One region of the Lysobacter sp. Soil_N_23 genome, then DNA from elsewhere that is predicted to be linked to it. Evidence: riboswitches for the same ligand, from Rfam matches in the RefSeq annotation. Region 1 holds a riboswitch; the other holds the start of a gene.

Evidence for each region. A riboswitch is a leader RNA that binds a small molecule or an ion and turns the genes downstream of it on or off. The one in region 1 is predicted to bind cobalamin.
Region 2: another riboswitch for cobalamin. It lies ahead of AC3A3X_RS12425 (ribonucleoside-diphosphate reductase subunit alpha); the one in region 1 lies ahead of btuB (TonB-dependent vitamin B12 receptor).

Annotation. Positions count from the first base shown of each region.
Region 1 is NZ_JBDGKY010000007.1:124,456-128,864, forward strand. Features, by position in the region: gene bioD (dethiobiotin synthase) at 1-515, opposite strand, end outside; gene AC3A3X_RS07795 (GAF domain-containing protein) at 579-1,064, shown strand; gene AC3A3X_RS07800 (TfoX/Sxy family protein) at 1,061-1,450, shown strand; cobalamin riboswitch at 1,709-1,928, shown strand; gene btuB (TonB-dependent vitamin B12 receptor) at 2,084-3,958, shown strand; gene AC3A3X_RS07810 (aromatic ring-hydroxylating oxygenase subunit alpha) at 4,183-4,409, shown strand, end outside.
Region 2 is NZ_JBDGKY010000015.1:65,104-69,512, reverse strand. Features, by position in the region: gene AC3A3X_RS12435 (HAD hydrolase-like protein) at 1-27, opposite strand, end outside; gene AC3A3X_RS12430 (phosphoglycerate kinase) at 41-1,213, opposite strand; cobalamin riboswitch at 1,409-1,646, shown strand; gene AC3A3X_RS12425 (ribonucleoside-diphosphate reductase subunit alpha) at 1,989-4,349, shown strand.

The sequences.
Region 1 (4,409 bases):
CCATCGGCGCTGATCGCGCGCGCGGTCAGTCGCGCGTGATTGATGCAGCCCAGGCGCAGGCCGACCACCATCACCACCGGCAGGTCCAGCGCGCGCACCAGGTCGGCCTGGTCGAGGTCGGCCGACAGCGGTGCAGCCCAGCCACCCACGCCTTCCACCACTACCGCATCGGTCATCGCCGACAGGCGTGCATACGCCTCCAGGATCGGCTGCAGCTGCACCGTCACGCCGGCATCGGCTGCGGCCAGTTCCGGTGCCAGCGGCTGCAGCAGTGCATAGGGATTGACGTCGTCATAGGCCGGGCGCGGCTCGCTGGCCGCCTGCAGCAGCAGCGCATCTTCATTGCGCAGACCGTCGGCGGTGACCTCGCAGCCGCTGGCGAGCGGCTTCATGCCGACCGCACGCAGGCCGCGTGCGCGCAGCGCGTGCAGCAAGGTCGCAGTGGCCAGTGATTTGCCGATGCCGGTGTCGGTGCCGGTGACGAACCAGCCGGCACCGCCATCACGCCTGTTCATCGCCGGACCGCCCATCCCAAGCTCGAGGGCCACACGCTGGTAGACTGCGGGAAAGAGGCATTTATGTTCACCAGCGAAAGTCTAAGCGGGCCCAAGCCCGAACAGTACGCACAGTTGCTCGAGCAGGCGCGGGCGCTGGTGCACGGCGAACGCGACCGCGTAGCCAATGCCGCCAACCTGTCGGCCCTGGTCTACCACTCCCTGCCGGGCCTGAACTGGGTCGGTTTCTATCTGTTCGATGGCACCGAACTGGTGGTCGGCCCGTTCCAGGGGCTGCCGGCCTGCATCCGGATTCCGCTCGACAAGGGCGTCTGCGGGGCCGCCGCGACCACCCGCCAGACCCAGCGGATCGCCGACGTCCACGCCTTCCCTGGCCACATTGCCTGCGATTCTGCGTCTAACTCTGAACTGGTCGTGCCACTTGTGGGGGGGGATGGCCAGCTGATCGGCGTGTTCGATCTGGACAGCCCGCACTTCGACCGCTTCGACGCCGACGACCAGCGCGGCCTGGAAGCGATTGCCCAGGCTTTCGTGGAGTCGCTGGCATGACTATCGGTAAGGGCGGGGAAAAAGGCGCAGACAAGCTGCGCAACATCGGCCCCAAGTCGGCGGCCTGGTTGCGCCAGGTAGGACTGCGCTCGCGCGAGGACCTGACCGCGATCGGCACGGTCGAGGCGTTCATGCGGGTCAAGCGCGCCGGCTTCAAGCCGACGCTGAACCTGCTGTACGCCATCGAAGGCGCGCTGCAGGACTGCCATTGGCAGGAGATCTCCGACGAACGCCGCAGCGAACTGATCGCCGCCACCGAAGCGGCCATCGCCCTGCTGCCGCCGCCGCGCTACCGCCCGCCGGCAGGCCCGGTGACGACGACCCAGGTCGCCGAGGAAACGATGGCGATGCCGTCGCTGCTGGACGAGCCGGCAGACCGGGACTGAGGGTTTTGCCGTCGGTTACCGTCATCCCGGCGAACGCCGGGACCCAGGCCATCACGCCTTCCGCCACCTCACGTCGTCCCGGCGAAAGCCGGGACCCATTTGCTCTGCCTGCCGCGACAACGTCAAAGACAACGTCACTAGGTCCCCGCCTTCGCGGGGATGACGGTGAGGTGCTCATGACGGTGAGGGTGGTGATGACGGTGAGGGCCCCGGATGGCGGCGCCGGGCTCATTTGGGCAGCGACCTGCTAATCGCGTAGACTGCGCCCCGCTTCGAGGTGACCCGGCGGCGTCCTGCCGACGGGTTGAAACGGGAAGCCGGTGACGTCCCCGCAGGGACCATTCCGGCACTGCCCCCGCAACGGTAAGCGAGTACAAGCGCTGCATCCGCCACTGTGCATGTCACGGGAAGGCGCGGCGCCGGAGAGCACAAGCCTCCACTCGCGAGTCCGGAGACCGGCCTGGAAGCAGGGTCACGCGCCTTCACCGGCGCTGCCCACCCCTGGTTGCGATGCGGAGGGCATCGCGGCGGCGACGTTGGCGCCGTGCGCCCACACCGCAGCCTCGTGCACTCTCCTTTCGCGACTTCCCCAGTTGCCCGTCACGGCCCGAGCCGTGCGTTGGAGAATCATCGATGCAATTGCGTACTCTGTCCCTCGCCGTCGCGTGCCTGCTCGCCGCACCCGCGGTCGCCCACGCGCAGGACACCGCTGGCGCCACCGACCCGACCGACCTCGACCAGGTCATTGTCACCGCCAACCGCACCGCGATCAGCGTCAACGATGCGCTGGCACCGGTGGAAGTCATCGACGCCGAACAGATCCGCCACAGCCAGGCACGCTCGCTGCCCGACCTGCTGCGCGGCCGCGCCGGCATCTCGATGTCCAACCAGGGCGGCAACGGCAAGCTCACCACGCTGTTCCTGCGCGGCGCCGAATCCGACCACGTGCTGGTGCTGGTCGACGGCATCCGCGTCGGCTCGGCGACCTCGGGCCTGACCGCATTCCAGGACCTGCCGATCGAAATGATCGACCGCGTCGAGATCGTCCGCGGCCCGCGTTCGAGCCTGTACGGCGCCGACGCCATCGGCGGCGTGATCCAGGTGTTCACGCGTCGCGACAAGCACGCCTTCGCCCCGCGCGTGCGCTTCGACGGCGGCAGCAACGACACCCTCGGTTACGGCGTCGGTTTCGGCGGCGGCAATGACCGCGGCTGGTTCGGTGCCGACTACCAGCACACCCGCACCAGCGGCATCAACGCCTGCAACGGCTTCTTCGACCCGACCACGTTCGACGGTGCCGGCTGCTTCATCGCCATGGACTCGCAGCCCGACCGCGATGGTTACGAAAAGGACGCACTGTCGCTGCGCGGTGGCATCAACCTGACCGAGCAGTGGAGCCTGGAAGGCCACGCCCTGCGCAACGAAGGCGACAACGAGTTCGACGGCGACTTCACCGACCGCGCCGAAACCGTCCAGCAGGTCATCGGCGGCAAGCTGCGCTGGCACCCGTCCGACCGCGTCGACGTCCACCTGACCGCGGGCCGCAACGTCGACTCGTCCGACAACTTCCTCGGCGACACCTACCTCGACTTCTTCAGCACCGACCGCGACAGCGCCACGCTGCAAGGCGACTTCGGCGTTGCCACCAACCAGTTGCTCAGCGTCGGCCTGGACTGGCTCAACGACAGCGTCGAGAGCACCACGCAGTACGACGAGGACGAGCGCGACAACAAGGCCGCGTTCGTGCAGTACCAGGGCAAGTTCGGCGCGCAGTCGCTCGAGGCCAGCGTGCGCCGTGACGACAACGAGCAGTTCGGCGGCCACACCACCGGCGGCGCGGCCTGGGGCCTGGTGTTCGCCGACAACTGGCGCGTCACCGCCGGCTACGGCAGCGCGTTCAAGGCACCGACCTTCAACGAGCTGTACTACCCGTTCTTCGGCAACCCCAACCTGCGTCCCGAGGACTCCGAGACCTGGGAACTCGGCCTGGCCTACCTGGGTGACGGCTTCAACGTCCACCTCGACACCTTCAGCACCGACGTCGACGACCTGATCGCCTTCGATGCCGCGATCAACCTGCCCAACAACGTCGAGAGCGCGCGCATGCAGGGTGCCGAGCTGTCGGCGGATGCCACCATCGCCGACTGGACCATCAACGGCGCGATCAGCTACCTCGACAGCGAGAACCGCCGCGGCTTCTACGAGGGCAACGACCTGGCCCGTCGTGCCAGGAACAGCGCCCGCCTCGACGTCGACCGCGCCTTCGGTGCGTTCCGCATCGGCCTGACCGCCGTCGGCGAAGGTTCGCGTTTTGATGACGTCGCCAACACCCGCCGCCTCGGCGGCTACGGCACCCTCGACCTGCGCGCCGAGTACGCCCTCACCCGCGACCTGACCCTGCAGGCGCGCGTGGCGAACGTGTTCGACCGCGATTACGAGACTGTGGCGTTCTACAACCAGCCAGGCCGCGAGTGGTTCCTGACGCTGCGCTATGCGCCGGTGAACTGAGGCGTCGCTTCGATCCACAGAAAGGCCCGGCAATGCCGGGCCTTTTTTGTTTCCTGTAGGAGCGAGCTTGCTCGCGATCAGCCGTCACCGGCGCCGGTAACGGTGGGTCGCGAGCAAGCTCGCTCCTACGGGGCGGCCCGGGCACCTCCGGGCTGCGGCAGACGCATTGACACCATCGTCGTCGCGGGCAAATCTTGCCGTGGGGAAGCATCAGGGCGAGGCGAATGAATTCATCCGTAGCAGATCTGCTGGGCCAGTACGACCCGACCTTGCCGCTGGCGGAGGCCTCGACCATTCCTGCCTCCTGGTACGTCGACGAGCGCATCGGCGAGCGCGAGAAGCGCACGACGTTCTCGCGTTCGTGGCAGATGGCCGGGCGCCTGGACCAGTTGCGCGAGCCCGGGCAGTACGTCACCTGCGAGATCGCCGGGGAGCCCATCCTGGTCGTGCG
Region 2 (4,409 bases), on a different contig from region 1:
GTCCATGTCGAAGAAGACGGTTGCCATTGCCGTAACGGCCTCAGCCCCGCGCCTTGAGCGCGGTCACTGCCGGCAGTTCCTTGCCTTCGAGGAACTCGAGGAAGGCGCCGCCGCCGGTGGAGATGTAGGACACGTCCTGCTCGATGCCGTACTTGTCGACCGCGGCCAGGGTGTCGCCGCCGCCGGCGATCGAGAACGCCTTGCTGGAAGCGATAGCACGCGCCAGCGTTTGCGTGCCCTTGCCGAACGCGTCGAACTCGAACACGCCGACCGGGCCGTTCCAGACCACGGTGCCGGCGGCCTTGATCAGCTCGGCGTAGCGCGCAGCGGTGTCCGGGCCGATGTCGAGGATCATGTCGTCGGCACCGACGGCGTCGACGGCCTTGACCGTGGCCGGCGCATCGGCGGCGAAAGCCGGCGCGACCACGACATCGGTCGGCACCGGGATGTCGGCGCCGCGCGCCTTGGCGTCGGCCATGATCTTCTTCGCGGTGTCGATCAGGTCCTTCTCGACCAGCGACTTGCCGACGCCGTGACCCATCGCGGCGATGAAGGTGTTGGCGATGCCGCCACCGACGATCAGCTGGTCGACCTTGCCGACCAGCGACGACAGCAGCTCAAGCTTGGTCGACACCTTGGAGCCGGCGACGATCGCCAGCAGCGGTCGCGCCGGGTTGTCGAGCGCTTTTGCCAGCGCATCGAGCTCGGCCATCAGCAGCGGGCCGCCAGCGGCGACCTTGGCGAAACGGATCGCGCCGTGCGTGGAGGCCTGCGCGCGATGGGCGGTACCGAACGCGTCCATGACGTAGACGTCGCACAGCGCGGCGTACTTCTTCGACAGCGCCTCGTCGTCCTTGCCTTCACCGACATTCATGCGGCAGTTCTCGAGCAGTACCAGCTGGCCCGGGGCGACGTCGACGCCGTCGACCCAGTCCTTGACCAGCGGCACGTCGATGCCGAGCAGCTCCGACAGTCGCTTTGCGACCGGCGCGAGCGAGTCGGCCTCACTCCACACGCCTTCCTTCGGCCGCCCCAGGTGCGAGGTGACCATCACCGCAGCGCCCTTCTCCAGCGCCAGCTTCATCGTCGGCACGGCCGCGGTGATGCGCTGCTCGGAGGTGATGCGACCGTCGTCGATGGGCACGTTGAGGTCTTCGCGGATCAGCACGCGCTTGCCGGCGAGGTCGAGGTCGGACATGCGGACGATGGACATGGGGCATTGGCCTCTTGAGCCCTCCCCTTCAAGGGGAGGGTTGGGTGGGGATGGGTTTCCGAGCAGCCGCGACACAATCAAAACCGCATCGGCAAGCCACGCATTGTCCCTTCGATGCCCCCGCACGGCAAATCCACGCCACCACTCGCTCACAACTTATCCACAACATTTAGCGTTGACGTATCCCCCAACCCCCACTATGTTGTGGCCGTCGGTGCCGACCTCGCGGTCGGCTTAAAAGGGAAGTCCGGTGCGGCCACGCTCAGAATCGAGCGGCCAACTCCGGCGCTGCCCCGCAGCGGTAGTGGAAACGAACGCCGTCATGGCACTGGGCATGGGCCTGGGAAGCGACGGTCAGTAGGTGAGGCACCAGCGGCACACGCCCGGTCCTCTCGTCCAGAGCCCGAAGACCTGCCGACAGCCGCGCGTTGCACACCGCGCGGTGACCGGCCAGCGAGTCTTCGGAGGGAAGACGGTCGGTGTCGCACGGTGGCGCCCGTTTGCTGTCAAAGAACGCGCTCGCCACCACAGGCCCGTCTCGGCCTGCGCGACGCCGCAACCGCAATCTCCGAATCCCGCGCCACGCCGCCCTTCGAGGGAAGGACGACGAGCCGTGCGCCCACGCACCGGAGCCATCGCCATGACCACCACCACCGACGCGCCTGCCGTGAGCAAGCCCGCAGCCAACCTTCCAGCAGCGTCTTCCGCGCAGGCCGGCTCTGCGCTGTCTGAGCCCGCCGGCTTCACCCTGACCCCGCCAGCCGCCAACCTCACCATGACGGTGACCAAGCGCAACGGCCGCCGCGACCCGGTCGATCTCAACAAGATCGTGCGCGCGGTGACGCGCAACTGCGAAGGCCTGTTCGCCGTCGATCCGATGCGCGTGGCCACCCGCACCATCTCCGGCCTCTATGACGGCGCGACCACGCGCGAGCTCGACGAACTGTCGATCCGCACCGCTGCCCTGCTCACTGCCGAAGAACCCGAGTACGGCCGCCTCGCCGCACGCCTGCTCGCCGGCGTGATCGAGAAGGAAGTCGCCGGCATCGAGATCCACGCGTTCTCGCAGTCTGTGCAGCGCGGCTTCGACCTGGGCCTGATCAACGAGCGTCTGCTGAGCTTCGTCCAGGCCAACGCGCGCAAGCTCAACGACGCGATCGACCCGAGCCTCAACCAGCGCTTCGACTACTTCGGCCTGCGCACGCTCTACGACCGCTACCTGCTGCGCCACCCGACCGCGCGCACGGTGATCGAGACGCCGCAGCAGTTCTTCCTGCGCATCGCCTGCGCACTGAGCGAGGACGTCAGCGACGCGCTGGCGCTGTACCGGCGCATGGCGCAGTTGGACTACATCCCCAGCTCGCCGACGCTGTTCAACTCCGGCACCACGCACGAGCAGCTGTCGAGCTGCTTCCTGCTCGACTCGCCGGAAGACTCGCTGGAGAGCATCTACAAGCGCTACATGGACGTCGCCAAGCTGAGCAAGTTCAGCGGCGGCATCGGCCTGAGCTATACCCGCATCCGTTCGCGCGGCTCGCTGATCCGGTCGACCAACGGCCTGAGCAACGGCATCGTGCCGTGGCTGAAGACGCTCGATGCCTCGGTCGCCGCGGTGAATCAAGGCGGCAAGCGCAAGGGCGCGGCCTGCGTGTACCTGGAACCGTGGCACGCCGACGTCGAGGAGTTCCTGGAACTGCGCGACAACACCGGCGACGAAGCGCGGCGCACGCACAACCTCAACCTGGCCAACTGGATCCCCGACGAGTTCATGCGCCGCGTCGAGGCCGATGGCGACTGGTCGCTGTTCGACCCGGCCAAGGTGCCGCAGCTGACCGACCTGTGGGGCGAGGCCTTCGACCGTGCCTACCACGCCGCCGAAGTGGCCGGTCTGGCGGCGCGCCAGGTCAAGGCACGCGAGCTGTACAGCCGCATGGTGCGGACGCTGGCGCAGACCGGCAACGGCTGGATGAACTTCAAGGACAAGTCCAACCGCGCCTGCAACCAGACCCTGCGCGAAGGCAACGTGGTGCACCTGTCGAACCTGTGCACCGAGATCCTGGAAGTCACTTCGCAGGACGAGACCGCGGTGTGCAACCTGGGGTCGATCAACCTGTCGCACCACGTCAAGCTGTTCGCCGAAGGCCCGGTGCACGGCGAAGACGGTCGCTTCGATTTCGAGAAGCTCGCAGAAACCGTGCGCCTTGCCGTGCGCCAGCTCGACCGCGTGATCGACCTCAACTTCTACCCGATCGAGACTGCGCGCCGCGCCAACCTCAAGTGGCGCCCGGTCGGCCTCGGCGTGATGGGCCTGCAGGACGTATTCTTCAAGCTGCGCATGCCGTTCGATTCCGAGCAGGCGCGGGCGCTGTCGAAGCAGATTGCCGAAGCGGTGTATTTCCATGCGCTGTCCGCCTCGAACGAGCTGGCGATGGAACGCGGTCGTCATCCTTCTTTTGCCGACACGCGCGCGTCGCAGGGCGAGCTGCAGTTCGAAGCCTGGGGCGTGACGCCGTCCGAGGCCCACGGCTGGGACAGCCTGCGTGCCCGCATCGCCGAACACGGCCTGCGCAACTCGCTGCTGATCGCGATCGCGCCTACCGCGACCATCGCCTCGATCGCCGGCTGCTACGAGTGCATCGAGCCGCAGGTGTCGAACCTGTTCAAGCGCGAGACGCTGTCGGGCGACTTCCTCGTCGTCAACCGCTACCTCGCCGAGGAGCTCAAGACGCTCGGCCTGTGGACGCCGGAGCTGCGCGACCGCATCAAGATGGCCGAAGGTTCGATCCAGGGCATCACGCAGATTCCCGAGTCGCTGCGCGCGGTCTATCGCACCGCGTGGGAACTGCCGATGCGTTCGCTGATCGACATGGCCGCCGACCGTGGTGCCTTCATCGACCAGAGCCAGTCGCTGAACCTGTTCATCGAGAGCCCGAACATCGGCCAGCTGTCGTCGATGTACATGTACGCGTGGAAGAAGGGGCTCAAGACCACCTACTACCTGCGCTCGCGTCCGGCGACGAAGATCGCCAAGGCCACCGTCAGCGGCGTAGTCGAGGCGGCCAAGCCGGAGTACAGCGCGGTCGAAGCGGTGGCGTGCTCGCTGGAGAACCCGGAAAGCTGCGAAGCCTGTCAGTAACCCTCCGACGTAGCCCCTCTCCCGCTTGCGGGAGAGGGGTTGGGGTGAGGGCAGCTCCAC